DNA from 3 places in the Pseudoduganella dura genome. Region 1 is predicted to be linked to each of the others. Evidence: predicted binding sites of a transcription regulator. Region 1 holds the regulator's gene; each other region holds the start of a gene.

Region 1 (10,449 bases):
CTCCAGTTCTATCTGTACTGCCGCCGATTAAGCGTGGTGCAGGTCGGTGTAAGGCAGCAGGGCCAGGTAGCGAGCGCGCTTGATCGCGGTATCCACTTGACGCTGGTAGTGCGCCTTGGTGCCGGTCAGGCGTGCCGGCATGATCTTGCCGTTTTCCTGGACGAAATCTTTCAGGGTGTCGACGTCTTTGTAATCGACTTGTTCAACGCCGGCGGCGGTGAAGCGGCAGAACTTCTTGCGCTTGAACAGCGGGTTCTGCTGTTTGCGCTTTTCTTTCAGCTTGGCTTTGTTTTTGTCGAACTTTTTACCGAATGCCATTTTAGGCTCCTGTATCTAAATGTTGTGTCGCTGGAGCGGCACGAAAATCAATGATGTGAAATACCAGGCTCTTGCTGTTGCGGCTTCTCTTCGCGAGGAACCCCGTGAACTCGTACACGGCTCCCAGTGGCGCCTGGCTGAACCGGCCGGAAATCTCGCCCGCGGCAACCGCGGAGATTTCGAACTCGGTCAGTCGGGCAATGCCCGCCTCCATCTGCTGCGAACTGTGCTGCAATACTGCATTCACAATCGGCATGCCGGCCGGGGTGAAACGAATCACTTCCCGTTCGGTGATGAGGCCGACAAACTGGAGCTGGTTCAGCGGAATTCCGAAACGAATTTAGGCGGCAGCGGCGGCGGCAGGCGCAGCAGCTTCGGCGCGGTGGCTCTTGGCAGCGTCTTCGCGCTGGACCGACTTCATCATTGGCGAAGGAGCGGTTTCCGCTTTCTTCATCTTGACGGTCAGGTGGCGCAGCACGGCATCATTGAATTTGAACGCGGTTTCCAGTTCCACCAGAGTGTCGTTGTCGCACTCGATGTTCAGGCAGATGTAGTGTGCCTTGGCCAGTTTCTGGATCGAGTAAGCCATTTGACGGCGGCCCCAATCTTCGACGCGGTGGACATTACCGCCGCGCGAGGTCACGCTGGCTTTGTAACGTTCGATCATCGCGGGCACTTGCTCGCTTTGGTCCGGATGGACGATAAATACGATTTCGTAGTGACGCATGCAAACTCCCTTAAGGACTGTGTTGATAGCCCACCCCGGCGTCAAGACGGGTGTGGGAAGAGGTAAGCCCGCTAGCATAGCAGGGATTTTGGACAATTGCTAGTTACCGCCTGGCCATCCCGGCTGGCCGTCGCAGCTGCCCCCCGCCGGCAATGTTGCTTCAAAACCAGGCTAAACGCCGCCTTTAAAGAAATATTTCGGCGAAAGCACGGTTTACCCTTGCATTCGCGCGAGTACTGTACAAAAATACAGACTGTCTATATCCACAGCTATCGCATCATGATCAAGCTCACTGCAAGGCAGGAACAAATTCTCAATCTGATCAGGGATGCCATCACCACCACCGGCTTCCCGCCGACCCGTGCGGAAATCGCCGCCGAGTTGGGCTTCAAATCGGCCAATGCGGCCGAGGAACACCTGAAGGCGCTGGCGCGCAAAGGCGCGATCGAGATCACCGCCGGCACGTCGCGCGGCATCCGCCTGCTGGGGGAGCGCGCGGCGCCGGCCGCGCCCGCCATGTCCGCGCCCATGTCCGCGCCTATGTCCGATTCCCTGCCGCACGTGCCGGCGGCATTGCTGATGCAACTGCCGCTGATCGGCCGCGTGGCCGCCGGTTCGCCGATGCTGGCACAGGAAAACCTGGAAAAGAGCTACAGCGTCGATCCCGCGCTGTTCTCCGCGAAGCCCGATTTCCTGCTGAAGGTGCGCGGCGAGTCGATGCGCGATGTCGGCATCATGGACGGCGACCTGCTGGCCGTGAAGAAGGTGGACAGCGCGAAGAACGGCCAGATCGTGGTCGCCCGCATCGGCAACGAGGTGACGGTGAAGCGCTATCGCCGCACCGGTTCAACGATCGAGCTGCTGCCCGAAAACCCGGATTTCAAGATCATCACGGTGAACCCGGACGATGAGTTCGCGCTCGAAGGCCTGGCGGTCGGCCTGCTGCGCACCTGGCACTGAGTACCTGCCAGGTACCCGGCGCCGGGAAGCTGGCACCGGGAATCAGGTCTGAGAATCCGGTACTGAGCACCAGGCACTGCCTGCCGGGTGCTCAGCGGCCCCTGCTCTCCTCTTGCGCGCCTGCCTGCCCCGTGGGCCGCACCGCCACCTTGCCGTTGGCCAGGTCCACGTACACGGCACGCTGTCCGAAAAAGTCCGCGCCCACGATGCCATCCGGCTGGAAGAATTCCGGCAGCGGCATCAGGTAGGGCTTGACCGCACCTCCTCCCGGCAGCGCCAGCGACACTGTCCGGCAAGGCTTTCCTGGCCCGAACAGGTCGCATGGCGCCGTGTCGTCCTTCTGTGCCTGCACCGATTGCGGCTTGACCAGCGAGATGCTGGCGGCCGAATCGAACACCAGCCGGTAGCTCGCCCGGCCGTTCGACAATGTCGTGACGATACCCTCGTGGACCTTCTCATGGGGCAGCGCCTGCCAGCCCGGTCCCGCGTCGAGCGGCGCGCCGAAGCGCAGCGTGCGCGCCGACTGGTCGTAGACGAACGGCTGCTGCGCGAACAGGCCCAGGCCGATTACCGAATGCGGCGGCGGGCCCGCCTCCTTGCCGATGTTCAGGCCCCACGCCTCATACGATACGCCGGTCACCTCGCCGAACGCCACGCCGTTGATGACGAGGTCGGGAATCACGAACTCTTCTTCCTCGCGCACCTTGCCGGCCAGGTCGGCGCTGCGCTGCTTGCGCCCGGTAAGCCGCAGGCCGGGGATCTTCGCCATCACGTCGCGCGTCAGGTGCACGGTGCGGCTCGATCCGATGTCGAACGTGAACGGGAACGTGGCGCCGTCGATCGTCAGCTGCGCGACCGGGATGCCCTTTTCCAGGGCCAGCGGCACCGATACCCCGGCATGCGCAGCGGTGCACAGCGATGCGGCGGCCAGCAAGACCGCCGCACCGCGGCAGCGGTGCATCATGCGTCCAGCGCCTGCCGGAAATCGTCGACCAGATCGAGGGTATCCTCGATGCCCACCGACACGCGGATCAGCGATTCGGCGATACCCATCGATGCGCGGCGCTCGGCACCCATCTCGTAGAAGATCGTGTGCGCGACGGGAATCACCAGCGTGCGCGTATCGCCCAGGTTCGATGCCGGCACGGCGACCTTCAGGCGGTTGAGGTAGTCGAAGCAGTCGATGCCGTCGCGCAGCTCGAAGCTGAACAGCGAGCCGTAGGCTTTGAACAGGTCCGTTGCGATGGCATGCTGCGGGTGCGACGGCAGGCCCGGATAGTGCACGGCGGCCACGCGCGGATCGGCCGCCAGCATCTCGGCCAGCGCGCGGGCGTTGGCGCAGGTGCGCTCCATGCGCAGCGCCAGCGTCTCGGCGCCCACGGCAATGTGGTGCGCCGCCTCCGGGCCGAGCGAGGCGCCGAAGTCGCGCAGCCCCTTGGCGCGGATCTGCGTGATGCCCCACATCGCGGGCGCGGCCTTCTTGTAATTCTCGAAGATGTTCGGGAAGCGGCCCCAGTCGTAGGCGCCGGTATCGGTCAGGCTGCCACCCAGCGCGTTGCCGTGGCCGGCGATCGATTTCGTCAGCGAATTGATGACGATGCCCGCGCCCACCGCTTTCGGGAGGAACAGGTAAGGCGTGGTCATCGTGTTGTCGACGATGTACAGGATGCCCTTTTCGGCGCAGAGCTCGCCGATGCGCCGCAGGTCGGCGATCTGCGTGCGCGGATTGGCGATGGTCTCGACGAACACGATGCGCGTGTTGTCGCGGATGGCGGCGGCCACGTTGGCGACATCGGTCGCATCGACGAAATCGACGCCCACGCCCTGCCCGGCCACCGTCTGCCACAGCGAATTCGTGTTCCCGAACAGGAACGACGACGACACCACGTGGTCCCCGGCGCGCAACAGCGACTGGAACACGGCGCCGATCGCCGCCATGCCGGTGGCGAAGCACAGGGTGGCCACTCCGCCTTCCATCTTGTTCACTTTTTCTTCCAGCGCCGACACCGTGGGGTTGCCCTGGCGGCCGTAACGGAAGCCCGGCTCGCGGCCCTGGAATACCGAGGCCAGCTGGCGCGCATCGGTATAGCCGAACGCAACGGACGTATGGACGGGCTTGTGCAGCGATCCCTGCTCGATGGTCTTCTGGCGGTCGCCATGCAGGATCGTGGTGGTGAAACCGTAGTTTTTCTTGTCGTTCATTTGGTCACAGAAAAAAAAGGGCTCCGCGAGGAGCCCGAGATTCACGCTTCGGTCGTGGCCGCGTTCAGGTTCAGCTGGGTGCGCGCGGCATCCTCGACTTTCGCCTTGGGATTGTGGCGCGCATGCTCGATGCGGTCCAGGTAATCCGCCGACACATCGCCGGTGATGTACTTGCCGTCGAAGCAGGATGCCTCGAAGCTCGTCAGTGCCGGATTGACGTCGGAAATTGCCCGCTTCAGGTCGTCCAGGTCCTGGTACACCAGCGCATCGGCCGTGATTTCCTTGCACACTTCGTCGACGGTGCGGCCGTGGGCGATCAGTTCGTCGCGGGTCGGCATGTCGATGCCGTACACGTTCGGGTACAGCACCGGCGGCGCGGCGGAAGCGAAGATCACCTTCTTCGCGCCCGAATCGCGCGCCATCTGCACGATCTCGCGGCTGGTGGTGCCGCGCACGATCGAATCGTCGACCAGCAGCACGTTCTTGCCCTTGAACTCGTCGCCGATCGCGTTCAGCTTCTGGCGCACCGATTTCTTGCGCAGCGCCTGGCCCGGCATGATGAAGGTGCGGCCGATGTAGCGGTTCTTGATGAAGCCTTCGCGGTACTCCTTGCCAAGGCGCAACGCCAGCTGGATTGCCGCCGGACGCGACGAATCGGGGATCGGCATCACGACATCGATGTCGTCCGCCAGGCCTTCGCGCTTGATCTTGTCGGCCAGGTATTCGCCCATCTTCAGGCGGGTGCTGTAGACGGACGCGCCGTCGATCACGGAATCGGGCCGCGCCAGGTACACGTATTCGAACACGCACGGGTTCAGCGACGGGTTGTCGGCGCAGATGCGGCTGTGCAGCTTGTGGTCGGCATCGATGAACACGGCCTCGCCCGGCAACACATCGCGCACGAAGCGGAATCCGGCGCCTTCCAGCGCCACCGATTCGGACGCCAGCATGTACTCGGTACCGCTTTCAGTCTCGACGATGCCGAGGCACAGCGGGCGGATGCCGTGTGGATCGCGGAAGCCCAGCAGGCCCACGTTGGCGATCTGCGCCACGGCCGCATAGCCCCCCTTCACCCGGCGGATCAGCACCGTCACGGCATCGAACAGCGTGCCGGGATCGAGCGAATAGCCGGTGGTCGCCTTCTGGATTTCATGCGCCAGCACGTTCAGCAGGATTTCCGAGTCGGAATCGGTGTTGATGTGGCGGCGATCGTTCTTGAACATATCGCTCTTGAGCTGGTCCCAGTTCGTGAGATTGCCGTTGTGCGCCAGCGTGATGCCGAACGGCGCGTTGACGTAAAACGGTTGCGCTTCCTCTTCCGACGACGAACCCGCCGTTGGATAACGGCAGTGGCCGATACCCGAATTGCCCATCAGCGAACGCATGTTCCGGGTGCGGAATACGTCACGCACGAGGCCGTTGGCCTTGTGCATCGAAAACATGCTGCTGTGATTGGTTGCAATACCGGCCGCGTCCTGGCCGCGGTGTTGCAACAACAGCAGCGCGTCATACAGCAGCTGGTTGACAGGTTGATGGGAAACGACGCCGACGATGCCACACATAAGCTGTGCTCCTAAACAGGGTGCTACTTGATGTAAGAAAATCTAAAATTGCACGTGCTGCGCAACGGCAGCTGGCAGGAAGGGTTTCACGGTCCGCACACCGGTTTCCGCGATGGGGAGAACAGCGCTTCGCGCCAGAAGTCCTGCTGGGGAATCGACGTCATGCCGCACAATATGACGCCCGCCAGCACGATTACAAGGCCACGCCCCAGGCCGAACAGGCCGCCCAGGCCGCGGTCCGCCAGTGTCATGCCGCCAGCCTCGACCAATGCCGACACGGCCATCGACAGCAAACCCATCAGGATGCGCACGCCGATGAACAGCGCCACGAACGCCACGATCAGGCGCACCACCTCGCCGGGGATCGCGGCCGGCAGCATGGCCGCCAGTTCGGCGCCGTACGCATTGGCGACCACGAACCCCACGATCCAGCCCAGCAGCGACAGCATTTCCCTCACCAGGCCGCGCAGCATGCTGACGATCACGGAAGTGGCCAGCACGAACAGCACCAGGTAATCGAAGATGGTCAACGCCGGCATGGCCACGCAATAAGGTACGCAAGAGGGTTATGCAAATGAGTTAGCCGGACGAGTTACGCATATGAGTCGCGCAAACGGGGTCTTCGCAGCTGCCGGCACGCTCAAGCCGGGCTCAGGCTACCGGACAGGCCGATCTTCTGCAGCCTGGCCTTGGCCTTTTCCGCCTCCTCGCGGCTGCCGAACGGCCCCACCTTCACGCGCGTCAGTTCGCCGGAAGGCGACTTTTGCGTGAACGACTTGATACCCGCCTCGCGCAGCCTGCCCTGCAGTTCCTCGACCTTGTCCTTCGCGGCCAGCGCGGCCACCTGGATCACGAAGCGGCCGGAATCGGCCGGCGTGGCCTTGCCTTCAAGCAGAGCCAGCGCGCGCGCGGCATCGTCGGTCTTCGGCGTCGGCTTGGCTTCATGCTTCGGCTCGGGCTTGACTTCCGGCTTCTTCGGTTCCGGCTTCGCCTCGGCAACTTTCTTCGGCTCCGGCTTCGGCTCGCTCTTGTGCTCGGCCACTTTCGGTTCCGGCTTGTGCTCGGCTACTTTCGGTTCCGGCTTGTGCGCGGCCAGCTTCGGCGGCTCGGCCTTCACCGGTTCGGGCTTCGATTCGGGCTTGCGCAACGGCCGCGGCGGCGCGGCGACCACCGGCGTATTGTCTTCCGGCTCGACGATTTCCTCGCTCTGGTCCAGCGCTTCGGCCTGCGCCGTCTTGCTGTCGACCGCGGCGGCCACCGCCTTGTCGTTGGCCGCGGTGCCGGCATCCGGGCCATCGCCGGCGGGCTTGCCGCTGTCGGGCTTGTCGCGGGGCGGAATCTGGATCGCGATGTCGTTCGCCAGCGGTTTCGGCTCCGAGTCGAGCACCATCGGCAGACCGATCGCCACGGCGAGCGCCAGCGCGATGGCGCCGACCAGGCGGCGGCGCGCGCGCTTCTTCTCGGGCAGCACGGGGTCGGGAGCTTCCTTGCGGCCGCGCCCGCGGGTGGGAGTGGCGCCGGCATCGGCGGACGAGGCGCGCTTGGAGCGTGCCCGCTCCGTGATCGCGCGGTCGTCCGCGGCGCGGTAATAGCCGCTGTCTTCTGGGGACTGCTGCTTGTTTTTGCCGAATTTCGAGAACAAGCCCATGCGTGATATCAGTGAAGAGAGGATTTTCGGGCGGCCATGACGCCAGCCACCGTCAGGAACGAGCCAAAGACCACAATTCTATCATTCTCGCCCGCCCGGCTGATTGCATTTGCAAAAGCTTGTGCCGGCGAATCGAACACATTGACGGTTTTTTCGTGCAGGTCGGGCACGCTGGCCTGCACTTTCGCGGCCAGTTCGGAAGCGGTGGCGGCGCGCGGCGACGGCAGCGTGGCCACGCACCAGTGATCGATCGACCCGCCGATGGCCTTGATGACGCCGTCGATATCCTTGTCGTGCATCGAGCCGAACACGGCGAACGTGTACGGGTGATAGCCCATGTTGCCCAGGTTCTGGTTCAGCGCGGATGCCGCGTGCGGATTGTGCGCCACGTCGAGGATCACGCTGGGGCGGCCCGGCAGCACCTGGAAGCGCCCCGGCAGCTCGACCGTCACCAGGCCATGCCGCACTTCCTGCGCGCCGACCGGCAGTTCGCTCTTCAGCACCTCGAGCGCGGCCAGCGCGGCCGAGGCATTGAGCAGCTGGTTCGCGCCGCGCAGGCTCGGATAGGCCAGCGCGTTGCGGCGCTGCGCACGGCCGCCATAGTTCCACTGCTGCTTGTCGCCCGAATAATTGAAGTCGCGGCCCATCAGCCACAGGTCGGCGCCGATCGCGGCGGCGTGGTCGACCAGCGCCTGCGGCGGCACCGGGTCGCTGCAGATCGCCGCCTTGCCCGGCCGGAAGATGCCGGCCTTTTCAAAGCCGATCTGTTCGCGCGTGCCGCCCAGGTAATCGACATGGTCGATGTCCACGCTGGTCACGATCGACACGTCGGCATCGACGATGTTGACGGCGTCGAGCCGGCCGCCCAGGCCCACTTCGAGGATCGCCACGTCGAGCGACGACTTGCTCATCAGGTGCATGATCGCCAGCGTGGTGAACTCGAAATAGGTCAGCGGCGTGTCGCCGCGCACGGCCTCGACGGCATCGAAGGCCTCGACCAGCATCGCATCGGAAGCCAGGTCACCGTTGACGCGTGCGCGCTCGTTGAAATCGAGGAAGTGCGGCTTGATGTACAGGCCGACGCGGTAGCCCGCGCGCAGCAGGATCGATTCCAGCATCGCGCAGGTGGACCCCTTGCCGTTGGTGCCGGCCACCATGATCACCGGGCAGGCGAACTGCAGCTGCAGCCGCTCCTTGACGGCGCGCACGCGGTCGAGGCCCATGTTGATGACGGTTTCGGCGTGGCGCGATTCCAGCAGCGCGAGCCATTCGGGCAAGGTGGTCGGGTTGGACATAAATCTCGGAAGACAAAGCGGAAAGACGTGATTCTATCGCACCATGCACAACGGGGCCGGGTCCTTTCCGGACCCGGCCCCGTTCGGGCTGCTGGCAATGCCGCTTATGCCAGCACTTCGGCAGCCTGGTTTTGCAGCAGCGCCAGCAGGCGGGCGATTTCTTCGCGCATCTTGCGCCGGTCGACGATCATGTCGATCGCGCCTTTGGTGAGCAGGAATTCGGAACGCTGGAAGCCTTCCGGCAGCTTCTCGCGCACCGTGTTCTCGATCACGCGCGGGCCGGCAAAGCCGATCAGCGCCTTCGGCTCGGCCATCACCACGTCGCCCATGAAGGCGAACGAGGCGGACACGCCACCCATCGTGGGATCGGTCAGCACGCTGATGAACGGCAGCTTTTTCTCGGCCAGCTTGGTCAGCATCGACGTGGTCTTGGCCATCTGCATCAGCGACAGCAAGCCTTCCTGCATGCGCGCGCCGCCGGTGGCGGTAATGCAGATGAACGGCACCTTCTGCTCCAGCGCCACCTGGGCAGCGCGGGCGAAACGCTCGCCGACCACGGACCCCATCGAGCCACCCATGAATTCGAACTCGAAGCACGCGACCACTACCGGCAGGCTCATGATCGAACCGCCCAGACATACCATCGCATCGGTCTCGCCAGTGGCTTCCATCGCCTGCTTCAGGCGGTCGGGATATTTCTTGCTGTCCTTGAACTTCAGCGAGTCGACCGGCAGCGTTTCCTGGCCGATTTCATAGCGGCCGCCGGCGTCGAGCAGCGAGTCGAGACGCTCGCGCGCGCGGATGCGCATATGGTGGTCGCACTTCGGGCAGACATGCAGGTTCGACTCGAGGTCGGTACGATACAGGACGGCCTCGCAGGAGGGGCACTTGACCCACAGTCCTTCCGGCATCGTCTTGCGGGCGGCCGCGTCCGAGCGCTGGATACGGGGGGGAAGCAGTTTTTCCAACCAGCTCATATTTTCTCCTGTTGCTCTAACTTAGGGGCGAAGTGTAGCCGTTTCCGCCAGTCGTGTCGAACATTCAACTTTGGCAATTTTCCGCACGCCCGTGAGATTTCATGCGGCATACAACGGGGAGAATGGCCGAGTCCGTGTCACATTGGTGCCAGGCACCAATGTGACACGGACTCGGCAGTGAGCTTATTCGTCGAGCGCCTGGCGGATGCCGGCCACGAACGCCTGCACGGCGGCCGGGGCCTGCTCCGGCTCGCTGGCCTCGATTTCCTGGATGATCCGGCTGCCGATGACGACGGCATCGGCCACGCCGGCCAGCGCCTTCGCGGTGGCGGCATCGCGGATGCCGAAGCCCACGCCGATCGGCAGGCTGACGTGCTTGCGGATCTCGGCGATCCGCTCGGCCACCTGGGCGGTGTCGATGTTGCCGGCGCCCGTCACGCCTTTCAGCGACACGTAGTACGAGAAACCGCTGCCCACCTTGGCGACCTGGGCGATGCGCGCCGCGGTCGACGTGGGCGCCAGCAGGAAGATCAGGTCAAGCCCGGCCGCACGCATCTTCGCGGCGAACTCCTCGCATTCCTCGGGCGGATAATCGACGACGATCGCGCCGTCCGCGCCCGCCTCGCGCGATTGCTCGACAAAGGCATCGACGCCGATGCGCTCGATCGGGTTGGCGTAGCCCATCAGCACCACCGGCGTGTGCTGGTTGGTCTTGCGGAATTCGCGCACGTACTCGAACACGTGGCGGATGCCCACGCCA
Region 2 (10,449 bases), 1.4 Mb from region 1:
CGTACGTTTCGCCGGCATCCCGATGGGCCATGAATTCACCTCGCTGGTGCTGGCCCTGCTGCAGGTGGGCGGCCACACGATCAAGCTCGATGAAGCCGTGATCGAACAGATCCGCAACCTGGACGGCGATTTCGAATTCGAGACCTTCATCTCGCTGTCGTGCCATAACTGCCCGGAAGTGGTGCAGGCGCTGAACGCGATGTCGGTCATCAACCCGCGCATCAAGGTCACCACGATCGATGGGGGCGTGTTCCAGAAAGAAGTCGAAGAGCGCCAGATCATGGCGGTACCGATGATGTTCCTGAACGGCCAGCACTTCGGCCAGGGCCGCACGAATGTGGAAGAAATCCTCGCCAAGCTGGACACCAATGCCGGTGCCCGCCAGGCGGCCGAACTGAACAAGAAAGACGTGTTCGACGTGCTGATCGTCGGCGGCGGCCCCGCCGGCGCGGCGTCGGCGATCTACGCGGCCCGCAAGGGCATCCAGACCGGCGTGCTGGCGGAACGCTTCGGCGGCCAGGTGCTGGACACGCTGGCGATCGAGAACTTCGTGTCGATCCAGGAAACCGACGGCCCGAAATTCGCCGTGGCGCTGGAGCAGCACGTCAAGCAGTATGAAGTGGACATCATGAACACCCAGCGCGCCGTGAAGCTGGTGCCGGGCAGGATCGCCGAAGTGCATACGGCCACCGGCGCGGTGCTGCGCGCCAAGACCGTGATCCTGTCCACCGGTGCCCGGTGGCGCGAGATCAACGTGCCCGGCGAGAAGGAATACCGCAACCACGGCGTGGCGTACTGCCCGCACTGCGACGGCCCGCTGTTCAAGGGCAAGCGCGTGTCGGTGATCGGCGGCGGCAACTCCGGCGTGGAAGCGGCGATCGACCTGGCCGGCATCGTCCAGCACGTTACGCTGATCGAGTTCGGCAACGAACTGCGCGCCGATGCCGTGCTGCAGCGCAAGCTGCGCTCGCTGCCGAACGTGAAGATCATCCTGTCGGCGCAGACGACCGAGATCCACGGCGACGGCAAGAAGGTGAACGGCCTGTCGTACAAGGACCGCGTGTCCGGCGACGTGCACCGCGTGGACCTGGAAGGCGTGTTCGTGCAGATCGGCCTGGTGCCGAACACGGAGTGGCTGAAGGGTACCGTGGCGCTGTCGAAGCACGGCGAGATCGAGATCGATGCGAAGGGCCAGACCTCGGTGCCGGGCGTGTTCGCCGCCGGCGACGTGACCACCGTGCCGTACAAGCAGATCGTGATCGCCGTGGGCGCCGGCGCAACGGCCGCGCTGTCGGCCTTCGATCACCTGATCCGTTCGGGCGACGATGAAGTGGAAGCCGAGCAGGCTGCGATCGCCGCCGTGGCGTAACGCCGTACCGCAGTCTTGAAAAAGGGAGCCTCGCGCTCCCTTTTTTTTGCTCCGTGCCGCCAGCAGCCAGCGCCGGCGAGGCACTGGTGTCGGACATTATTTTCTGGGCGAATTACCCAGAAAATAGTGTCGGACACCGGTTTTCAGCATATTTCCGAGTGACAGGGGCTTGCCTTGCGCCCAAGAGTTTATTTGAGGTCGTTGCTGGCCTGCTTCACTCGCAGCGAGCGGGCATAGCGGTGCCGGGCCTGCAGCCTGGCATCGGTGATCAGCACGCCGATGGTTTCGCCGACCACCATTACCACGCCCAGCAGCGGCAGCACCAGCATCAGGCCGGTCACGCCGGCCAGCGCGCCGCCCACGAACAGCATCACCACCGTGACCAGCGGATGCATGCGCAGGCTGCGGCCCAGCGTCATCGGCATGAAGATGAAGTCGTCCAGCAGCCGGGCGATGACGAACACGACGATCGCGCTGTAGGCCACGAAATTGCTGTCCGGCGTATCGGCCGAAGCCACCAGCACCACGACCACGCAGCCGGCGATCGAGCCCACGTACGGTACCCACGCCAGCACGGCGGCGATGAAGCCGAGCAGCAGCGGCGAGGACAGGCCGATGGCCCACAGGCCCAGGGCCAGCACCACGGTGTCGATGATCGTCAGCGTCAGCATGCCATGGAAGTAGCGGCGCGCCGTCTGGTCGACCTCGTGCAGCAGGAACAGCGTCTTTTCGAAGAACGCGTTCGGCACCGCGCGCGCCAGGAAGCGCTTGAAGCGGCGGCCGTCGCGCAGGAAGAAGAATGCCAGGAACGGCGCCAGCAGCAGCGACGGCACCCAGGCGGCCGTGGTGACCAGCACATCGGTCAGGTGGCGCTGCACGAATTCGCGCGAGTACTGCGCCAGGTTCAGGTCGATCGAATCGCCCAGGCGCGCCGGCCGCAGGAATGGAAACTGCCTCTCCAGTGCGCCCAGCATGTTGCGCACGAAGCGCACGCCGGCATCCAGGTAGCGTGCCGGCATGTCCTGCCAGTCGGTGGCCGGCGCGGGAATCCACACCACCAGCACGAGTACCGTGAGCAGCGTGAACGATGCAAAACCGGCGCCGACCAGCATGGCGGACGTGTTGCGCGTGAAGCCCATGCGCAGCAGCCGCTGGAAGGGCGACAGCAGCACGTAATACAGGATGATCGCCAGCAGGAACGGCAACGACAGCCACAGCACCTTCTGCATCAGGTACAGCAGCACGCACGTGGCGGCGACAATGCCGCACCAGACGATGGGCCCGGACTGCTGCCGGTCCACCATCAAAGTACCTCGATGTGCGGCGAGTCGATCGACATCCGTTCGCGCAGCCGGGAGCCGATGTGGCGCGCCAGCGCCAGCGAGATCTTGTAGCCGATCACGGCATCGGTTTCCATCAGGCTCATGAAGTCGGCGCGGAAGAATACCGCCAGTTCGCAGTCGTCCCACGCGCGTGCCTGCGCGGTGCGGGGCGAGTTGTCCAGCAGCGCCAGGTCGCCGAAGAATGCGCCGGGCGACAGTTCGGTGATGATTTCCGCCATGCCGTTCACGTTGCGGTTGATCTGCACGTGGCCGGCCGTGATCAGGTACAGCGCCTGGCCTTCTTCCCCCTCGTCGAAGATGATTTCGCCGGCCAGGTAGCGCCGTTCGTGCATCAGGCCGTCAACGATCTTCAGTTCGAGTGGCGTCAGCGAGTTGAGGAGGACAGTCTCGCGCAGCCTGGCCAGGCGTGGCGACAGCGGGGGCGGCTTCAGAAAACCGAAAATCACGGAGGCTCCAGGATAGGGAAGGGATGGTTGCGCTGCCATTGTCGCCGGTTTGCGGTGATCGGGTGTTGTGGGACGCACACAGTGTGGGAGGGGCAGGGAGTGAGGCAGGGTTTCGCGAAGCGGTGCTTCGCGCCTGCCGAACGACGCAGCCATGCAGGGCTGCGGCTTCGCGAAGCAGATAATGAAAAGCCCGGCAAGCCGGGCTTTTGATGGCAAAGCAGATGGGGCTCGCCTACATTCTGCAGGCCGCGGATTCGCTTGCAAGCGAATCCCTTCGAGCCCCGCCGTGCTTCCCGCAGGGGAAGCACTCCGCTCGTCAGCATCAGACGCAAAAAAGCCCGGCAAGCCGGGCTTTTTTACTGATGCTGGCGGAGCGGACGGGGCTCGTCCACATTCTGCGGACCGCGGATTCGCTTGCAAGCGAATCCCTTCGAGCCCCGCCGTGCTTCCCGCAGGGGAAGCACTCCGCTGCGCTGCGCATCAGACGCAAAAAAGCCCGGCAAGCCGGGCTTTTTTACTGATGCTGGCGGAGCGGACGGGGCTCGAACCCGCGACCCCCGGCGTGACAGGCCGGTATTCTAACCAACTGAACTACCGCTCCAATCAGTTCTTGCACAAGCAGGAACTGAAAAACTGTGCGTCGCTGCTGCGACAAGAAAAAAGCCCGAAGTGACGGGCTCTTTTCAGAATCCTGGCGGAGCGGACGGGGCTCGAACCCGCGACCCCCGGCGTGACAGGCCGGTATTCTAACCAACTGAACTACCGCTCCAGGTCTTCAACATCGAGTATTTGGTGGGCGCTGAGAGGCTCGAACTCCCGACCTAATCCTTGTAAGGGATCCGCTCTACCAACTGAGCTAAGCGCCCCTTCATCACCTTTCGATGCTTCGAGCGTTTGTCACAACGCTCAGAAGAGGCCGTATTCTACTGCGTCATTTCGCGAATTTGCAAGGGCTTTCGCGAAAATCTTCCAGCCGGCCCCTGCAAGCGATGCTACGCTGCGGTTTTCAACCGGGAGGGTCGATGAGCGCCACCAAGGACGATGCCGGCACCGCCTCCATTGACCGCCTGTATGGCCGCGTCAGCCGCCGCCTGCTGCCGTTCCTGTTCCTCTGCTACGTGGCGGCCTACCTGGACCGCGTCAACGTCGGCTTCGCCAAGCTGCAGATGCAGGCCGATCTCGCCCTGTCGGACACCGTCTACGGCATCGGCGCCGGCATTTTCTTCGTCGGTTACTTCCTGTTCGAGGTGCCGTCGAACCTGCTGATGGAGCGGGTGGGCGCGCGGCGCTGGATCGCCCGCATCATGATCAGCTGGGGCCTCGTGTCGGCGGCCACGATGTTCGCCACCGGCCCGGCCAGCTTCTATGCGTTGCGTTTCCTGCTCGGCGTGGCCGAGGCGGCTTCTTTCCGGGCGTGGTGCTGTACCTCACCTACTGGTATCCGGCGCAGCGGCGCGCCCGTATCGTGGCACTGTTCATGAGCGGCGTGGCCGTGGCGGGCGTGGTCGGCGGCCCGTTGTCCGGCGCCATCATGAGCGGATTCGCCGGCCGGGCCGGGCTGCACGGCTGGCAGTGGCTGTTCCTGCTCGAAGGCATTCCGTCGATCGCGCTGGGTATCTGGACGCTGTCCTACCTCGATGACGATATCCGCGCCGCGCGCTGGCTGGACGACGCCGACAAGGCCGCGCTCGAGGCGGCGCTGGCGCCGGAAGCGGCGGCGAAACAGCATTTGCCATTGGCGCGCCTGTTCGCCAGCGGCACCGTGTGGCTGCTGGCGCTGGTGTACTTCCTGTGCGTGATGGGATTGTATGGCGTGAGCTTCTGGCTGCCGCAACTGCTGCGCAACAGCGGCGTGCAGGACGTGTTCCACATCGGCCTGCTGACCGCCATTCCGTATGGCGTGGCCGCCGTGGCCATGGTGCTGGCCGCGCGCCACTCGGACCGCAGCGGCGAGCGGCGCTGGCATATCGCCGTTGCCGCGTTTGCCGGTGCGGCGGGGTTGACGATGGCTACCGCTTACGCGCACGACACCGTGCTGGCGCTGGCCGCGCTGTCGCTCGCAACGGCCGGCATCCTGGCCACCTTCCCGATCTTCTGGAGCCTGCCGACGGCACTGCTGGGCGGCACCGCGGCGGCGGCCGGCATCGCGCTGGTCAACTCGGTCGGCAACCTCGCCGGCTTCGCCAGCCCTTACCTGGTGGGCGCCATCCGCGATGCGACGGGCAGCACGGCGGCCGGCATCATGGTGCTGTCCGCCAGCCTGGTGCTGGGCGGACTGCTCGTGCTGGCGGTGGGCCGGCGCGTGCCCTAGTTCAAAGCGGGATCAAAACTCTTCCCAGTCGTCGCCTTCCGGGGCCTTGGTGGCGGGGCGCGGCTTGGCCGCGGCCTTGCCGGCCGGTGCGCGTGGCGCCACAGGCGCCTTGCCCGTCAGCTTCGGCTGGGGCGGGCGAGCCACCGCGGAGGAGGGCGGCGAAATGGAGGCCGATGGGGCATGCGAGGGCGACGCAAACACCGGCGCGGCGGTGCGATCGTCGATGCGGAACACGGCGATCGCCGCCACCAGCCGTTGCGCCTGTTCGCGCATGCTGGCGGCAGCTGCCGCCGCTTCCTCGACCAGCGCGGCGTTCTGCTGCGTGGCCGTATCCATCGTCACGATCGTGGTGTTCACCTGGGCGATGCCGGAGCTCTGCTCCTGGCTGGCCGAGGCGATCTCGTTCATGATGTCCGCCACCTGCTGGACCGACGTCACGATGCGGTCCATCGTCGAGCCGGCCTGGTCCACCAGCCGGCTGCCGGCATCCACCTTCTCGACCGAATCGCTGATCAGTTCCTTGATTTCACGCGCCGCGCTGGCCGAGCGCTGCGCCAGGTTGCGCACTTCCGACGCCACCACCGCGAAGCCGCGGCCCTGCTCGCCGGCGCGTGCCGCCTCCACCGCGGCGTTCAGCGCCAGGATGTTGGTCTGGAATGCGATGCCGTCGATGACGCCGATGATGTCGACGATCTTCGACGAGCTTTCCTTGATCGAGCCCATCGTTTCCACCACCTGGCTGACGACCTGCCCGCCTTCGTTCGCATGGCTGGCGGCCGAGACCACCAGCTGGTTCGCCTGGCGCGCGTTTTCCGCGTTGGCCTGCACGGTGGAGGTCAGTTCCTCCATCGACGATGCCGTCTCTTCCAGGCTGGCGGCCTGCTGTTCGGTGCGGTTGGACAGGTCCATGTTGCCCGATGCGATCTCGGCGGCCGCGGTATTGATCGTGTCGGTGCTGTCGCGCACGGTGCGCACGGTGCCCGTCAGCGATGCCGTCATGTCGCGCAGCGCGCCCAGCAGGCGGCCCATCTCGTCCTTGCGGGTGATCACGATCTGCGCCGTCAGGTCGCCGGCGGCCACCGTTTCCGCGATCTGCACCGCTTCGCCGATCGGGCCCGTGACCGAGCGCGTGATCAGCCAGCCGATCACGACCGATATGATGGTGGCCAGCACCAGCAGCACGATCATCAGCGTGGTGGCCGCCTTGGCCGATGCCGTGGCGGCCTCGGCGTCGCGCGTCATCAGCTCGCGCTGTACTTTCAGGAGTTCGTCGAGATGGCGGAAGTACACCGTCTGCGCCGGGATCACCGTGTTGAACATCGCCTGCACGGCGCCTTCGCGGTCGCCGCCGCGGTATTGCGCGATGGCCTTGTCGAGCAGCTCCTTGTAGGCGAAGTAGGCGGTGTTCTGCTGGTCGAACACGGCGCGTACGTCGGGCGTCAGGTCCGATTTATGCATTTTTGCCGCCGATTCGCCGCCGGCCCGGTCGGCGTCGGCCATCTGGCGCAGGAATTCCTGGGTCTGCGCGGCATCCGGCGTCAGCATCGCGTTGCGCACCGCCTGCGCGCCGCGGTTGACCTGGCTGCGCATGTCGTTGAGCAGCGTGACCTTGACATAGCGGTCGTTGACGAGCTTGTCGGTACGGCCCGCCACTTCCTGGATGCGGCTGATGCCGACCAGCGACATGATCAGCATGATGATGATGGCCACCGCGAAGCCGAAGGCGAGGCGGGTGCCGATACGCAGGTTGGATAGGTTCACGATTGGGTTTTCCTTCGGTCAGAATGAGTGGCGCATGCCGGTGTCGCGGCACATGGCGGACGGCAGCATGGGGATCCGGCCGCGCATGGCGACCGTGTACAGGACGGGGCGTTTCGGCATGCGGTTGTCATCGCCGGGGGAGGAGAGAACACAGCAATAAAGACGGCAATCCGGCGTCATGTTGGCGTTATTGGTTGAAAGTTCCGATGGTACGCGTGTTCGTGTTGCACACGGTACTTTCGCGACGCTACTGTTGCGTAAATACGATGGATAAAATTGCACTAAGTAATTGAAAAATATAAAGAATAATGCAACTTTCCAGCGTGCTGGCGGGCACGGCCGCATACTGGATATAATCCCAGTACCAGTGTTCCAGCCCGCACCCGATCAGTCATGGTTCCGCCACGCCGTATTGCCCATCTCGACATGGATGCGTTTTTCGCGTCGGTGGAACTGCTGCGCTATCCGGAGTTGCGGGGCTTGCCGGTGGTGGTCGGCGGCGGCTCGCGGCACCAGCCCGTGCTGCAGCCGGACGGCACGCGCCGCTTTTCCAGGCTGCGCGACTATGCCGGCCGCGGCGTCGTCACCACGTCCACCTATGAAGCCCGGGCGCTGGGCGTGTTTTCGGCAATGGGCACGATGAAGGCGGCGGCGCTGGCGCCCGAGGCGATCCTGCTGCCGACCGACTTCGAATCGTACAAGCGTTATTCGCGGCTGTTCAAGGCGGCCGTGGCCGCCATCGTGCCGGAGATCGAAGACCGTGGCATCGACGAGATCTACCTCGACCTCACGGACCAGCCCGAAGAAACGCGCGCACTGGGCATGCGGCTGAAGGCGGCCGTGCACGAAGCGACCGGGCTGACATGCTCGATCGGCATCGCGCCGAACAAGCTGCTGGCCAAGATCTGCTCGGACCTGGACAAGCCGGACGGGCTGACGGTCGTGTCGTTCGACGACGTGCCCACGCGGATCTGGCCGCTCTCCGCGAAGAAGATCAACGGCATCGGCCCGAAGGCTTATGCAAAGCTGACGTCGCTGGGGATCGAGACCGTCGGCCAGCTGGCGCAGGCCGATCCGAAGCTGCTGCAGGAACACTTCGGCCTCAATTCCGCCGAGTGGCTGCACCGCGTGGCGCACGGTCACGACGAGCGCGAAGTCGTCACCCGCTCCGACCCGAAGGGCGTGAGCCGCGAGACGACGTTCGAACGCGACCTGCATGCGAAGCACGACCGCGACGCCTTGTCCGAGATCTTCACCCGCCTGTGCACGCGGCTGTCGGAAGACCTGCACCGCAAGCGTTTCGCCGGCCGCACCGTGGGCATCAAGCTGCGCTATGCCGATTTCCGCACCGTGACGCGGGATGTGACGCTGCCGTCGCCCACGGCCGATGCCGCCGCCATCCGGCGCGCCGCCGGCGAGTGCCTGCGGCGCGTGCCGCTCGACCAGCGGCTACGCCTGCTGGGCGTGCGGGTCAGCGCGCTGGTACCGCTCGACGAGGCCGCGCAACACCGGGTGGGGAAGCAGGGGGAGCTGTTCCCAACGTGAGCATGCGGTCAGGGGATCGGTGCGATACGCAGGTGGGACAACACGGCGTCGTACCACTGCGGGGTAACGTCCCCCGCCAGCGTATAGATCGTATTGCTGCCGTCGACGACGATCTGCACATATTGCGTATCGCCTGTGGCAGCTTCGATCCAGTACACATGCAGCTTGCCTTTCGATGCCTTTGTGTACCGTATGGCACGCTCGATGCCTTCCGCCTTGTAGGCCGGAATATACGGCTCTTCGCTGCCCAGCGTGTCGAAGAACTGCCGGGCGCTGGTCGCGTGATCGATGGCGGGGTATTTGCCAATGACTTTCTCACGGCTGGTCGCGAACAGCAGCAGCGCCCGCCGTGGTCCTCCCGGCGGCAGGAAATGCAGTCCGGGTGCATTGGCAAAAGTAAACAGTCGCCCCATCATGGCAACGGGCAAACGCAGCTCCAGTTCTTCAAACTGAACGGTCATGCATTCCGGACAATCGGTCACTCGCGGCCATGTACGGGGTTCGAGCATGGTGGCCGCGGCCGAAGAAAGGGCGAAGCCCCATGCTATCGCCAGTAAGGCTGTTCTGGTTCCGTTCATGCGCGCATCCTCATCCGTGACGATGCAAGGCCCTGCGAGGCCAGCTCCAGTGTCGTACGCCAGTTGAGAATCACCTTTCGTGCGCATGTTTGAGATAGTTTTGCACGGGAGGTGGCGAATGCCGCTCGACCGACGTTCATGGCCAGCCATAGTACCGAGGCTCTTCCGGTTGGAGGTTTCGGAACCCAAACGAAAGCCTGTGAGCAATTGCGTGTCTCTAACAGCATTTTTTCAACGACTTCAGCTACCGCGTCGTTAACCTGTCCATCCCATACGGGGTAGATTCCAGCCAATCGATAAAGCGACTGGATCATCTCTTTCACTACCCGTTCATTCTGCTCTCGTGCCATGTCATATCTCCGTCATTGGATTGAAAGGTCAAGCGTAGTTGCTCGACATTAATAGACGGGTTCGACTCGGCATTGGCGGTAATCAAACTCCACAGTCGATTTATTCGATTGCGTGCGGATCCATGCGCATGAACAGGCTCCGCCATGCCGCGATTTTACGAAGATCGCGATGGCTCGCCTGCTGGGCCGGGTGTAGAATGATGGGCTTTGCAACGCGTCAGAACAAGGTCATTTGAGCATGTGGTTCAAGAATCTACAGATCTACCGACTGCCCGCTCCGTGGGCGTTTTCCCCTGAAAAACTCGAAGAAGCGCTGCGCCCCGCGGCGTTCACGCCGGCCAGCAGCAACGAGATGCTGCGCCAGGGCTGGGACTCGCCGCGCGGCAACGAGTCGCTCGTGCACGTTGTGAACCAGCAGATGCTGCTGCTGCTGGGCACGGAGAAGAAACTGCTGCCGTCCACGGTGGTGAACCAGGTGGCCAAGGCCCGTGCCGCCGAGATGGAAGAACAGCAAGGTTTCGCTCCCGGCAAGAAGGCGATGAAGGAACTGAAGGAGCGCGTGCACGACGAACTGCTGCCGCGCGCCTTCACGATCCGCAGCAATGTGTGGACGTGGATCGATCCCGTCAACGGCTGGCTGGTCGTCGATGCGGCGAGCCCGGCCAAGGCCGATGAGGTCATCAAGCTGCTGCTGAAGGCGGTCGACCGCATGCCGCTGGAAAGCCTGCGCGTGCAGCGCTCGCCGG
Region 3 (10,449 bases), 4.0 Mb from region 1:
GTCGTGTGCCTGGCCGATTTCATGACTGCCGGCGATATCGCCACCGGCCGCCTGGTACCGGTGCTGGCAGCGTTCAACAACGGCCACCGCCAGCAGATCCATGCCGTCTATTACCGCAACACGCAGCTGGCCCAGCGCATCAGCTGCTTCCTCGAATTCCTGCAGCGGAAGCTGTAGCCGCAAGCAGCATCCCCGCTCGCCCGCGGTGGCTGTAGGCGCCTTCCCACATTTTCACGCGCGAAAGCGCTGGCCGGTTTGTTCGCTGGCGCACGGTCGTTTTTCCGGTGCCTTACTAAGATGGAGTTGCGTGATTGATGCACCGTGCAGCGATCAGGATATCGAAAGGTTCGCGAAAGCAGGTTCGCTCGTCCGCAGGCACGCCGGCCCGCCTCAAGTGCCGGCACCAGAATTTTCGACCAGGCAGCACGCACCCCGCGGGACGCGGGCGCGAACATAACAGGAGGTCATCATGTTGACGACACAGAGCAACCATCCTTCGAAGGAAGCGGTGCGTGAATACCTGGAACGCAGAAATCATGACGCGGAACCGCCGCCGACCCCGGAGGAAATCCGGCGTCAGCTCGGATGGGGCCTCGTGATGTTTGACCAGAAGTACGACGGCAGATCTTAAAACAGGAGAACACAATGACGCACCGGATCGGCAACAAGGATGTAGCGCAGATGCGCAGCAAGGAAGAAAAGAAACGCACCCGTGCCTTCAACAAGGCGATGGAAGCGGAAAAGCAGGCCATTGCCCGCGCCAAGTACCGCAATGAAATCAAGGGCTACGGCATGCCTGCCTGAACGGGTTTCATCATCCTCACTACCCACGGTGCGCCGTGGGTTTTTTTTCGCCTTTCGGCTGGCGGCCAGGCGCTGCGCCTGCCGGAAGGTCCGCGCCGTCATGCGGCAGCGGCCCGCCAACGGGGTCAGCGCGGCACGTGCCACCAGGCAGGAAGGAGGGCGCGGATATCGGGCCGCGCGAAGCGGTCGTCGATCAGGTGGACGGTGCCCGTGTCGGTGGTGGTGCGGATCACTCGGCCGGCCGCCTGCACCACTTTCTGCAGGCCGGGATACAGGTAGGTGTAGTCGTAGCCGGCGCCGAAGATGGCCTGCATGCGTTCGCGGATCCGCTCGTTGACGGGATTGAGCTGCGGCAGGCCCAGCGTGGCGATGAAGGCGCCGATCAGCCGCGCGCCGGGCAGGTCGATGCCTTCGCCGAACGCGCCACCCAGCACCGCGAAACCGATGCCCTGGCCCGTCTCGGTGAAACGGGCCAGGAAGGCGTCGCGCGCGGCTTCGTCCATGCGGCGCGGCTGGCGCCACACGGTCACGTGCGGGTGCTCCCGCTGGAACAGGTCGGCCGCCTTGTCCATGTAGTCGAAGCTGCTGAAGAAGGCGAGGTAATTGCCGGGCATGCGGTCGTACTGCCCGCCCATCAGCGTGGCGATCGGCGCCAGCGAGCGGTCGCGGTGCTGGTAGCGGGTGGAGATGTGCCCGGCGATGTGCACCGTCAGCTGCGCGGCCTGGAACGGCGACGCCACGTCGACCCACGCCGTGTTGGCCGGCATGCCCAGCGTGTCGCTGTAGTAGTTCCATGGGCTCAGCGTGGCCGAGAACAGCGCCACCGAACGCGCCGCGGCGAAGCGGGGCTGCAGGAACGGCGCCGGCACGATGTTGCGCAGGCACAGCACGGAATTGACGCGCGTGCCGCCGCCGTTGCCGGTGCCGTGGTTCGCTTTCGTCACGTCGAACACCGAGTGGTCGCCGAAGCTCTCGGCCAGCCGCGTGAAGTGCAGCACGGCGAAATAGAACTCGAGCACGTCGGCATCGAACCATGCCGGGTTTTCCGCCATGTAGTCGCCGATGTCGCTGGCGGCCGTCTGCAGCGCATTGACGAGTTTTTCGGGCAGCGCGTCGTAGGCGTGGTAGTCGTCGCCCTGGTCTTTTTCCAGCGCGGACCACTGCCGGTGCACCCGGTCCAGCGCCTTCTTCAGCGCCGCCGGCGCCGTCTTGCGCAGCAGCCGCAGGCCGGTGTGTTCCAGCTCCGCCGAATACATCTTGCGGGCGCGCGACACCATGTTGTGCGCCTCGTCCGCCAGCACGCCCACTTTCCACTCGTTCATCACGGTCAGCGAATACAGCATCGCCGACACGTCGAAATAATAGTTGTAGTCGCCCACGATCACGTCGGCCCACCGAACCAGCTCGCTTTGCAGGTAGTACGGGCACACGCCGTGCGCCAGCGCGACTTCCCGCACGCCGGCGCGATCGAGCATCGGCTGCCGCACGGCGGCGGCACGGGCCGCCGGCAGCCGGTCGTAGAAGCCGCGCGCCAGCGGGCAGGACTCGCCATGGCACGATTTGTCCGGGTGCTCGCACGCGGTGTTGCGGGCCGCCAGTTCCAATGTGCGCAGCGGCAGCAGCGGCGCGCCGGCCTTGATGTTTTCCACCGCATCGAGCGCCATGCGCCGCCCGGAGGTTTTCGCGGCCAGGAAGAAAATCTTGTCGAGGCCGTGCGCGGGCGCCGCCTTCAGCAGCGGGAACAGGCTGCCCACGCTCTTGCCGATGCCGGTCGGCGCCTGCGCCAGCAGCGCGCACGAGCGGGCGCTGGCCTTGAACATGGCTTCGGCAAGTTCGCGCTGGCCGGGGCGGAACTCGGCGTGGGGAAAGCGCAGCGCCTGCAACGCCTCGTCGCGCGCGGCGCGGTGCGCCAGTTCGCCTTCCGCCCAGGTGACGAACGATGCGCATTGCGCTTCGAACCCGGCCCGCAGCGCCGCCGCATCGTGCTCCTCGACGAGATGGGTTTCCTTCTGCGTGCCGATATCGTAATAGACCAGCGCCAGCCGCAGGCCGGCCAGCCCGCGCGCCGCGCACAGCAGGTGGCCGTACACCTTCAGCTGCGCCCAGTGCAGCGCGCGGTGGTTGCTGGGCATGCGGTCCAGGTCGCCGCGGAACGTCTTGATCTCCTCCAGCTGGTTGCGTTTCGGGTCGTAGCCGTCGGCGCGGCCGCGCACGTGCAGCGGGCCGAACATGCCGGACAACGTGATCTCGCGCTCGTAGTCGTCGTCGCGCCGCGACGTGACCACGCTATGGCCGGCAACGCCTTCCTGCGCGGTGGGCGAGGGCGTGAAGCGCAGGTCGAGGTCGCCCGCCTTGGCGGTGAACTCGCACAGCGCGCGCACGGCCACGGTGTACCGGGGCGTCTCCGGTGCCGTCACTGGGTTGCCCATTGCAGGTAGCACACCGTCACGGGCATCCGGTGCTGCGCGCAGTAGTCGATCCAGCGCAGCTGGTTGTCCTGCAGGCGGTCGCCGGGGCCCTTCACTTCGATCATGTTGTAGCGCCGCTCGGCCGGCCAGAACTGGATCAGGTCCGGAAAGCCGGTGCGGTTGGCCTTCACGTCCTGCAGGATGCGCAGGAACGACTGCTTCAGGTGCGCGGCCGGGATGCAGTGCAGTGCCAGGTCGAGCAGGTTGCCATCGAGCGCGCCCCAGAACACGAACGGCGACGAGATGCCGCGCTTGGCTTCGAGGTTGCGCCGGATCGTGGCCGGATACGTGCCGTCGTCGAGTTGCGCCAGGCAGGCATCGAACTGGGTGGTGCGGCGGCGGTGGAAATCGGCGCTGTGCAGGTCGGTCGGGCCATGGTGGAACGGGTGGAAGAACGCGCCGGGAATGGCGGCGAACACGGCGTCCCAGCACAGCAGGCCGAACAGTGAATTGATCAACGCGTTCTCGACATAGAACACGGGCGCGGCGTCGCAATGCAGGTGCTCGCGCACCACGCCTTCGACCCACCACTGGCCGTCCGGGCGAGGCAGGGCAAGGTCGAGCCGCTCGGGCGGCACCGCCTTGGCCGCCGCGCCGCGCGGGTGGCCCAGGCGGCGCGCCAGCCGCGGCGCCATGCGCAGCAGGTGCTGCCGCTCAGCCTCGCTTTCCGGCGCCGCCATCGCCCGCTGCAGGCGCTCCCAGGCGGGGCCGAACTGTTCGTCCTTTTCCAGCACGCGGATGGCCCGGGCCCGCGCGCCGGGATAGGCGCACCCGCTGTAGAGCTCGCAGGCACCGGCCCATTCGCGCAATTTTTCCAGCTGCTGGCCCAGTTGAAACAGCAGCTTGTCGCGCCGGCTGGCGAGCCATTCGTTGTCGGTGCCCGGCGGTGGCACGTCGGGCAAGACGTCGAGCGGATGTTCGCCGTTGCCGAAGCGTTCGCGGCAGGCATGCAGCCGCAGGTAATCCTCGATGTCGCGGCGTGTGCGGAAACCGCGCGCGGCCTGGGAAATCTCCACGGTCTCGAAGCGGAACACGCCGAGGTCGGACAGCACGAATTCCGTCCAGTCCTGGTGGTAATTGCCGAAGAAGATCAGCCGCAGCCGGTCGCACAGCGGTTTGGCGACGATGCGGTAGGCCTCGTCGCACGGCGCATCGCCCCCGTCCCCATGCCAGGCCGAGAACGGCCGTTCGCCGTCGTGCTGCGCGCGCAATGCTTCGCGCTGTGCTTCCTTGCGGGCCGAGCGCAGCGTGCCGGTCAACGCGAACGCCAGGCACAGCTCGGGCTTTTGCAGCAGGTCGAACAGCTCGTCGAGCGTCACGGGCGGGTCGATGACGATCCAGCCGGCCTCCGCCAGGGGCGCGGCGGCGCTGCGCGCACAGCCGATCTCGTCGTAGACGAGCTTGGAGGCACGGAACAGTTGCCCCTTGCGCATCACCATCCGCACGAACAGTGCGCGCGACGCCTTGGGCAGCGCCGGGAAGCGGGCGATGAAGTCGCGCTCCTCGTCGTCGAGCAGGTCGGCGTAGCGTTCGCCGATCCATTCGAGCACCCGGTGGAAATTATCCAGGTAGTAAAAGAGGTTTTCCAGCACGGGTTTCATCGGCACTGCGGGGCAAAAGGCGATACGGGAGTAAAAATCGGACCAAGGATCGGAATGAGGATCGGAGCAAGGATCGCAACAGGAATCGGACGCGGAAAAAAGCGGCGGAAGAGCGAAAGGCTGTATTTATATACAGTCTATCGCTTCTGCCGCCGCTTGCCCACTTATTTTTACGCGACGGCAACAGGCCGTCGCCGTTACATCAATGCTGGGTCTGCTTGCCCTGTTGTTCGGCGAGCGTTGCCGCCTTGGCCAGTTGCTGCTCGAACGCGCCCACCGCCTGGCGCGTGGCCTTGGTGACTTCCTCGTAGCCCTTGAACGCATTGTCGATGGCTGTCTTGACGATTTCCACCGCGTTTTCCGAGCCGGGCCGCACGTTCTTCGTCACGTCGTAGATCAGCGCGGAGAGGTTGGTGCGCGCTTCGGCCAGGTGGGCTTCGGCGGCATTGGTGAACTCGGAATGAATTTCAGTGAGGATCTGGCCGAGCTGGTGGTTGTATTCGGCGACATTGGTCAGGTTCTGCATCCGGGCGCTGGCGGCCGCCATGGCCGCTTTCGGATCGGAGGTCTGGCTCATTTCCCTGCCGGTGGCCAGGCTTTTCTCGACGCCGCTCCTGGCCGTATCGATATTGAGCTGCACAACCTGCTCGAGGCCTTGCACGGCCTTGCTGGTCAGCGTATTGAAGGTTTCGAGCTGGAACTCGAACAGGGCTTTCGTCGCTTGGGCGAACTGCTCGGGATTCTGAAACATGTCTCCTCCTCTGTGTGAAAAAGCATTGTCGGCCCATTATTGAACACGAATCAACTTCTCGCAACGGGAATCCTTGTAGGGACCCAACAGCTTGCGCCAGCCGGGGCCGAGCGGGGTCTGCGAACACACCTTGGCGCTGTCCGTCACGCTTTCCCACAGCCACCAGTGGGCGGGGGCGGCGCTGGCGGCGCCGGCCAGCAGGCACAGCGCTAAAACAAGGGAAAGGAGCAGGGAATATGGCAAAGGACAGGGCGGGGCAGGTTTCATTGCGGAGCGACGGCAGGCAGCGTCATCGTGAAGGTGGTGCCGGTGCCCGGCATGCTGCGCACGGCGATCCGGCCGCCGAGCACGCCGGTGACGATATTGTGGGTCACGTGCAGGCCGAGGCCCGAGCCGCCGGCACCGGGCCGGGTGGTGAAGAACGGATCATACACCCGGTCGAGATCGGCGGGAGCGATGCCGGCGCCGTTGTCGGACACGGACAACGCGATCGTGTCGTCGTCCAGCGCGCCGGCGGCAAGCGTGACGACGCCGTCGCTGCGTCCGTCCAGCCCGTGCATGACGGCATTCTCGAACAGGGCGGTGATCGCTTGCCCGAGCGGGCCCGGGTAGCTGTCCATCGCCAGGCCGGGCGCGACATCCTGCACCACGCGCGGCCGTGGCGGCGCCGTGCCGGCGGTCAGCGGCAGCACCAGTTCGCCGATGAATTCGTCGAGCCGGAAGCGGCGCCGCTGCGAGCTGGCGGTGTCGACCGCCACTTGCCGGAAACTGGTGATCAGGGCGGCGGCTCGCCGCAGGTTGCGCACCACGATTTCATCGGCCTCGCCGGCCTGGGCCACGTACTGTTCCAGGTCGGAGCGCCGCAGCCCGGCGGCCAGGCCCGCGCGCAGCGCGCCCAGGCGCTCGCTCATCGCGCTGGCAACGGTGAGCGTATTGCCGATCGGCGTATTCAGTTCGTGGGCCACGCCCGCCACGAGTCCGCCCAGCGCGGCGAGCTTGTCGCGGCGCACCAGTTCGTCCTGCGTCTTGCGCAGGTGGTCCAGCGCGGCGGCCAGTTCGGTGCTGGCCAGTTCGGCGCGTTCCTTGGCATTGCGCAGTTCGGCGGTGCGCTCCGCCACCAGGTCTTCCAGGTGATCGCGGTGGCGCGCCAGTTCCGCCTCGCGCCGGGTGCGCCCGATGGCGATGCCGGCCAGGTGCACGGCCACGGCGATCAGCCGTTCGTCGTCCCCGCGGGGCAGGCGCACGTCGCGGTAATAAATGGCGAACGACCCCAGCACCGTATGCGTATCGGTCATGATCGGCATGGCCCAGCACGCGTGCAGGCCCTGCCGCATCGCAACCTCGCGCCAGCCGTCCCAGCGCGGGTCGCGGCCGATGTCCGCCGCAACGACCGGTTCGCGGCAGAACATCGCGCGGCCGCATGAGCCGACTTCCGGACCGATCGCCACGCCGTCGAACACATCCATGAACCCGGGCGGCAGGCTGGGAGCCACGCCGCCACGCATGGTGGTCCCGTCATCGTCCAGCAACATCACCGTGCACACGAGGCCGGGCGCCTGGCCCTCGATCAGGCGCAGCAGCTTGTCCAGGATGGCCGGCAGCGGCGCGCCGCGCGCGATCATTTCCAGCAGTTCGTTCTGGCCGCTGCGCAGCGCTTCCGCGATGCGCTGGCCCGTCACGTCCGCCACGCGCATGTGCAGCAGCCGCAGGCCGTTCTTTTCCAGCACCACCAGGCGCAGTTCGCCGTCGATGTGGCGCCCGCTGTTGTGCTGGAACGTCAACGGAAAGATGCGGATATCGCCGGACAGGCCGCGTGCGACGAGCGCATCCACGACCTCGGCCGACGGCGTGCCGTCGGGCTGGCGGGGTGGACACAGGTCGGCCAGCCGCATCCGCATCAGTTCCTCGCCGCCGCGGCCGAACATCCGCTCGGCGTTGCGGTTCACGTCCACCGGCAGGCCGCGCGCCGCGTCGAACAGGATGATCGCGTCCGGCGAGCCGGCCAGCAGCGCGTGGTAATTGACTTCCAGCGTGCCGGTATCGAGCGGGCCGCCGACCGGCAACCAGGCGTTGCGCGCCGTCAGTTCGACCGTCACCTTCTCCACCACGTCTTCGGGCGCGCAGGGCAGGCGCAGGTAGCCGGCGGCGCCGGCGCGCAGCGCCTGCCGCTGTTCCTCGTCGGACGGCGCGGCCGACATCACGAGTACGGGTGCCGCGCCGGCCAGGCGCGCGCACAGTTCCATCCGGGCGCTGCCGGCCAGTGCCGCGTCGAGCAGGACGAGCGCCACGCCGTGTTGCGGCGACGGCGCGCGCATCGCCGCCAGCGCGGTGTCGCCGCGGTTGACCACGCCCACCTGGAAGCCGGCGCGCGCCAGCAGGCCTTCGAGCGCGGGAAAGCCGGTGGCGCTGGCGATGAGAATGGTATTCGGGGTATCGGGTGCGGTGGACATGGGCAAAGTGTAGACCATGTGAAGGCGGCGTGACCAATGGTAAAACGCCGCCGATTCCTGCGAATCGGCGGCGTTTCAGGGTTTTTTGCAAACCCGGTATCCGGTAGAGTGGTGCCCACGGAGGGACTCGAACCCCCACACCTTGCGGCACATGGACCTGAACCATGCGCGTCTACCAATTCCGCCACGTGGGCACTGCTGCATTGCATGTCACTTCAGTGTATCGAAAACAGGACTTGGTGCCCACGGAGGGACTCGAACCCCCACACCTTGCGGCACATGGACCTGAACCATGCGCGTCTACCAATTCCGCCACGTGGGCCCTGTTTTCTTTACTTCGTTGCGGTGTTCAGCAACAGAAGGCACGCATCTTAAAGGCCGCCAGCGGATCCGTCAACCATCATTTTTGTTTTTGCGAAATGTTTTCCCGTTCCGTGCGACCGAGCGGGAGGCAGGGCTGCCAGGCTGCAGCATGCCGGCCGCGGGCATTACCCGCGTCGATGGTTCCGGCATTGGCCAGATGTCCCACCCGATGGCGTCCAGCGCAAGCGGGTCGTGCTGCGAGATCGCCAGCGCTTCGCCCGGGTCGGCCGTGGGGTCGATCAGGCCGAAATGCGAGTCCTCCCGCCAGTACTCGTGGGCGGCCATGCCGGCGAAACCGGGACTGTTCTCGCCGATGCCGTCATGCGCGTCGAAGTCGAACGCGAATTGGCTGTCGAACCCGATGAAGGCGTCGCACGCGCCCGAGCATCCGGCAAGCGCCTGGTCGGCCGGCTTCAGGCCGACCGCCCTGGCCTGGGCGGTGGTGACACGCGCCCCGGTATTGTTCGCGTCGCCGTCGTCCAGATACGGGATGCCGCTGCCCGCGCCGTGCGGGCTGTTGGACGTGAAGCCGAGCAGCATGTCGAAGGAGTCGCCCCGGGGGAGGCTGCCGATTGCCAGGGCGTCGTCGAACGAGGTGAGGTCGTCCGCCAGGGCCCGGCGGAACGTGGCGTAGGGGTAAGGCTGCCGGGCTGACCGGGGCGTGCCGAGAAGCCCCGGCGCCAGCGGATGGAAGCCGGCCGTCAAATCGACCGTCACGTTGTCGTGCAGCAGGTTCGACCACAGCGCGGCTGCCGCCCTGAAGCCTTGCCGGGCTTGCGGCGACGTGCCCTCGGTAAACATAAAATTGAATAGCGGTGCGGCGGCGGGGCCGGCGGCAACGAACGCAGCGGCCAGGGCGATGGCCGTCAACAAGATCCTCATGGCGTACTCCCGTTTGATTGGATACTGCGATCACGCAATTACCATGCGCGGTGGCCGTGCCAGAGGGAGAGGGCGCGCAAAGGCATGCGAATGCCTGTCGGGCCGGTGCCGGGCGTAAAGGAAGCCGACGCGGCGGGAGCAGGAATGCGGTGCGGGCATTTGTGAAGGACGGGCATCGGAGACGGAAAGCAAAGGCGCTGTTAGCGGTAAATCGGGGAACCAACCAGATCTGGCACTGTCTCACTCCCTGTTGAGGTAACTCATCCAGACGAGGAGCGGTCATGGACCCTGCCGGTTTTGCTGGACTGTTTCACTCCCTGACCCAGGACCGGTTGATCGACCAACAGGTCGTCAGTCTGCAGGCATGGCTTGAGGCACTGTCGTCGCGTGACAGTTGCCTTGGCCTCATCGAGCAGGCCGCCGGCGAGTGCCCTTGTCCGCATTGCGGCAGCAGGCGGCGTCACCGCTGCGGCCAGGCCAATGGCCTGCAACGTTATCGCTGCATGGCGTGCAGTCGCAGTTACAACGCACTGACCGGCACGCCGCTGGCGCGATTGCGGCATCGCGGCAAATGGCTCGTATCGGCAGTGCCTGCTCGATTCGCGTACCGTGCGGGAGGCCGCCCGGCGCGTCGACGTGGCGCGGTCGACGAGCTTCAGATGGCGCCACCGGTTTATCGCCGGGGTGCGCCGCGAACGGCCCGCGCAACTGGCAGGCATGGTCGAGGTGGACGAAACATATTTATTGGAATCGCAAAAAGGTGCACGAAAGTTGAGCCGCCCGGCACGGCGGCGTGGCGGCACGGCGGCGCGCCGCGGCATCAGCCGCGAACTGGACTGCATTCTGGTTGCCCGCGACCGAGCCCGAGTTACGCACGAGTTTGTTACAGGGCGCGGGCCGGTCAATGCGCGGCAGCTGGTGCTGCATCTGCTCCCAATATTGCATCGCGACGTGCTGCTGATCAGTGACGGCGCCAAGGCATACGTGACTTTCGCGCGTGCTGCCTGCATTACTCACGAAGCCGTCAATGTCCGGGCCGGCATCCGTGCCTGGGACGCGATTCATCTCAATAACGTCAACGGCTGGCACAGCCGCTTCAAGACCTGGCTGCGCCGCTTCAACGGCGTGGC

Evidence for each region. Region 1 encodes LexA, which represses DNA repair genes until DNA is damaged. Its sites were predicted from a motif close to ACTGTATNNNNATACAGT; they were not measured.
Region 2: the regulator LexA is predicted to act here: its motif matches at 7,576-7,593, upstream of dinB (DNA polymerase IV).
Region 3: the regulator LexA is predicted to act here: its motif matches at 4,993-5,010, upstream of GJV26_RS03520 (VRR-NUC domain-containing protein).

Annotation. Positions count from the first base shown of each region.
Region 1 covers NZ_WNWM01000002.1:4,754,298-4,764,746, reverse strand. Annotated here, with positions in the region: gene rpsR (30S ribosomal protein S18) at 28-318, opposite strand; gene priB (primosomal replication protein N) at 320-640, opposite strand; gene rpsF (30S ribosomal protein S6) at 659-1,045, opposite strand; gene lexA (transcriptional repressor LexA) at 1,325-2,005, shown strand; gene GJV26_RS20805 (pepsin/retropepsin-like aspartic protease family protein) at 2,097-2,969, opposite strand; gene GJV26_RS20800 (cystathionine gamma-synthase family protein) at 2,966-4,207, opposite strand; gene purF (amidophosphoribosyltransferase) at 4,249-5,769, opposite strand; partial or broken gene GJV26_RS20790 (CvpA family protein) at 5,812-6,299, opposite strand; gene GJV26_RS20785 (SPOR domain-containing protein) at 6,410-7,417, opposite strand; gene folC (bifunctional tetrahydrofolate synthase/dihydrofolate synthase) at 7,426-8,712, opposite strand; gene accD (acetyl-CoA carboxylase, carboxyltransferase subunit beta) at 8,817-9,689, opposite strand; gene trpA (tryptophan synthase subunit alpha) at 9,873-10,449, opposite strand, start outside.
Region 2 covers NZ_WNWM01000002.1:3,347,624-3,358,072, forward strand. Annotated here, with positions in the region: gene ahpF (alkyl hydroperoxide reductase subunit F) at 1-1,369, shown strand, start outside; gene GJV26_RS14665 (AI-2E family transporter) at 1,558-2,673, opposite strand; gene GJV26_RS14670 (cyclic nucleotide-binding domain-containing protein) at 2,673-3,158, opposite strand; tRNA gene GJV26_RS14675 (tRNA-Asp) at 3,683-3,759, opposite strand; tRNA gene GJV26_RS14680 (tRNA-Asp) at 3,851-3,927, opposite strand; tRNA gene GJV26_RS14685 (tRNA-Val) at 3,949-4,024, opposite strand; partial or broken gene GJV26_RS14690 (MFS transporter) at 4,181-5,469, shown strand; gene GJV26_RS30555 (methyl-accepting chemotaxis protein) at 5,482-7,230, opposite strand; gene dinB (DNA polymerase IV) at 7,624-8,775, shown strand; gene GJV26_RS14705 (hypothetical protein) at 8,784-9,353, opposite strand; gene GJV26_RS14710 (hypothetical protein) at 9,350-9,703, opposite strand; gene GJV26_RS14715 (recombination-associated protein RdgC) at 9,942-10,449, shown strand, end outside.
Region 3 covers NZ_WNWM01000002.1:754,383-764,831, reverse strand. Annotated here, with positions in the region: gene GJV26_RS03530 (LysR family transcriptional regulator) at 1-177, shown strand, start outside; gene GJV26_RS29760 (hypothetical protein) at 470-631, shown strand; gene GJV26_RS29755 (hypothetical protein) at 646-804, shown strand; gene GJV26_RS03525 (ATP-dependent DNA helicase) at 930-3,233, opposite strand; gene GJV26_RS03520 (VRR-NUC domain-containing protein) at 3,218-4,873, opposite strand; gene GJV26_RS03515 (phasin family protein) at 5,076-5,624, opposite strand; gene GJV26_RS03510 (hypothetical protein) at 5,661-5,891, opposite strand; gene GJV26_RS03505 (ATP-binding protein) at 5,888-8,074, opposite strand; tRNA gene GJV26_RS03500 (tRNA-Leu) at 8,184-8,268, opposite strand; tRNA gene GJV26_RS03495 (tRNA-Leu) at 8,312-8,396, opposite strand; gene GJV26_RS03490 (NF038122 family metalloprotease) at 8,468-9,319, opposite strand; partial or broken gene GJV26_RS03485 (IS1595 family transposase) at 9,601-10,449, shown strand, end outside.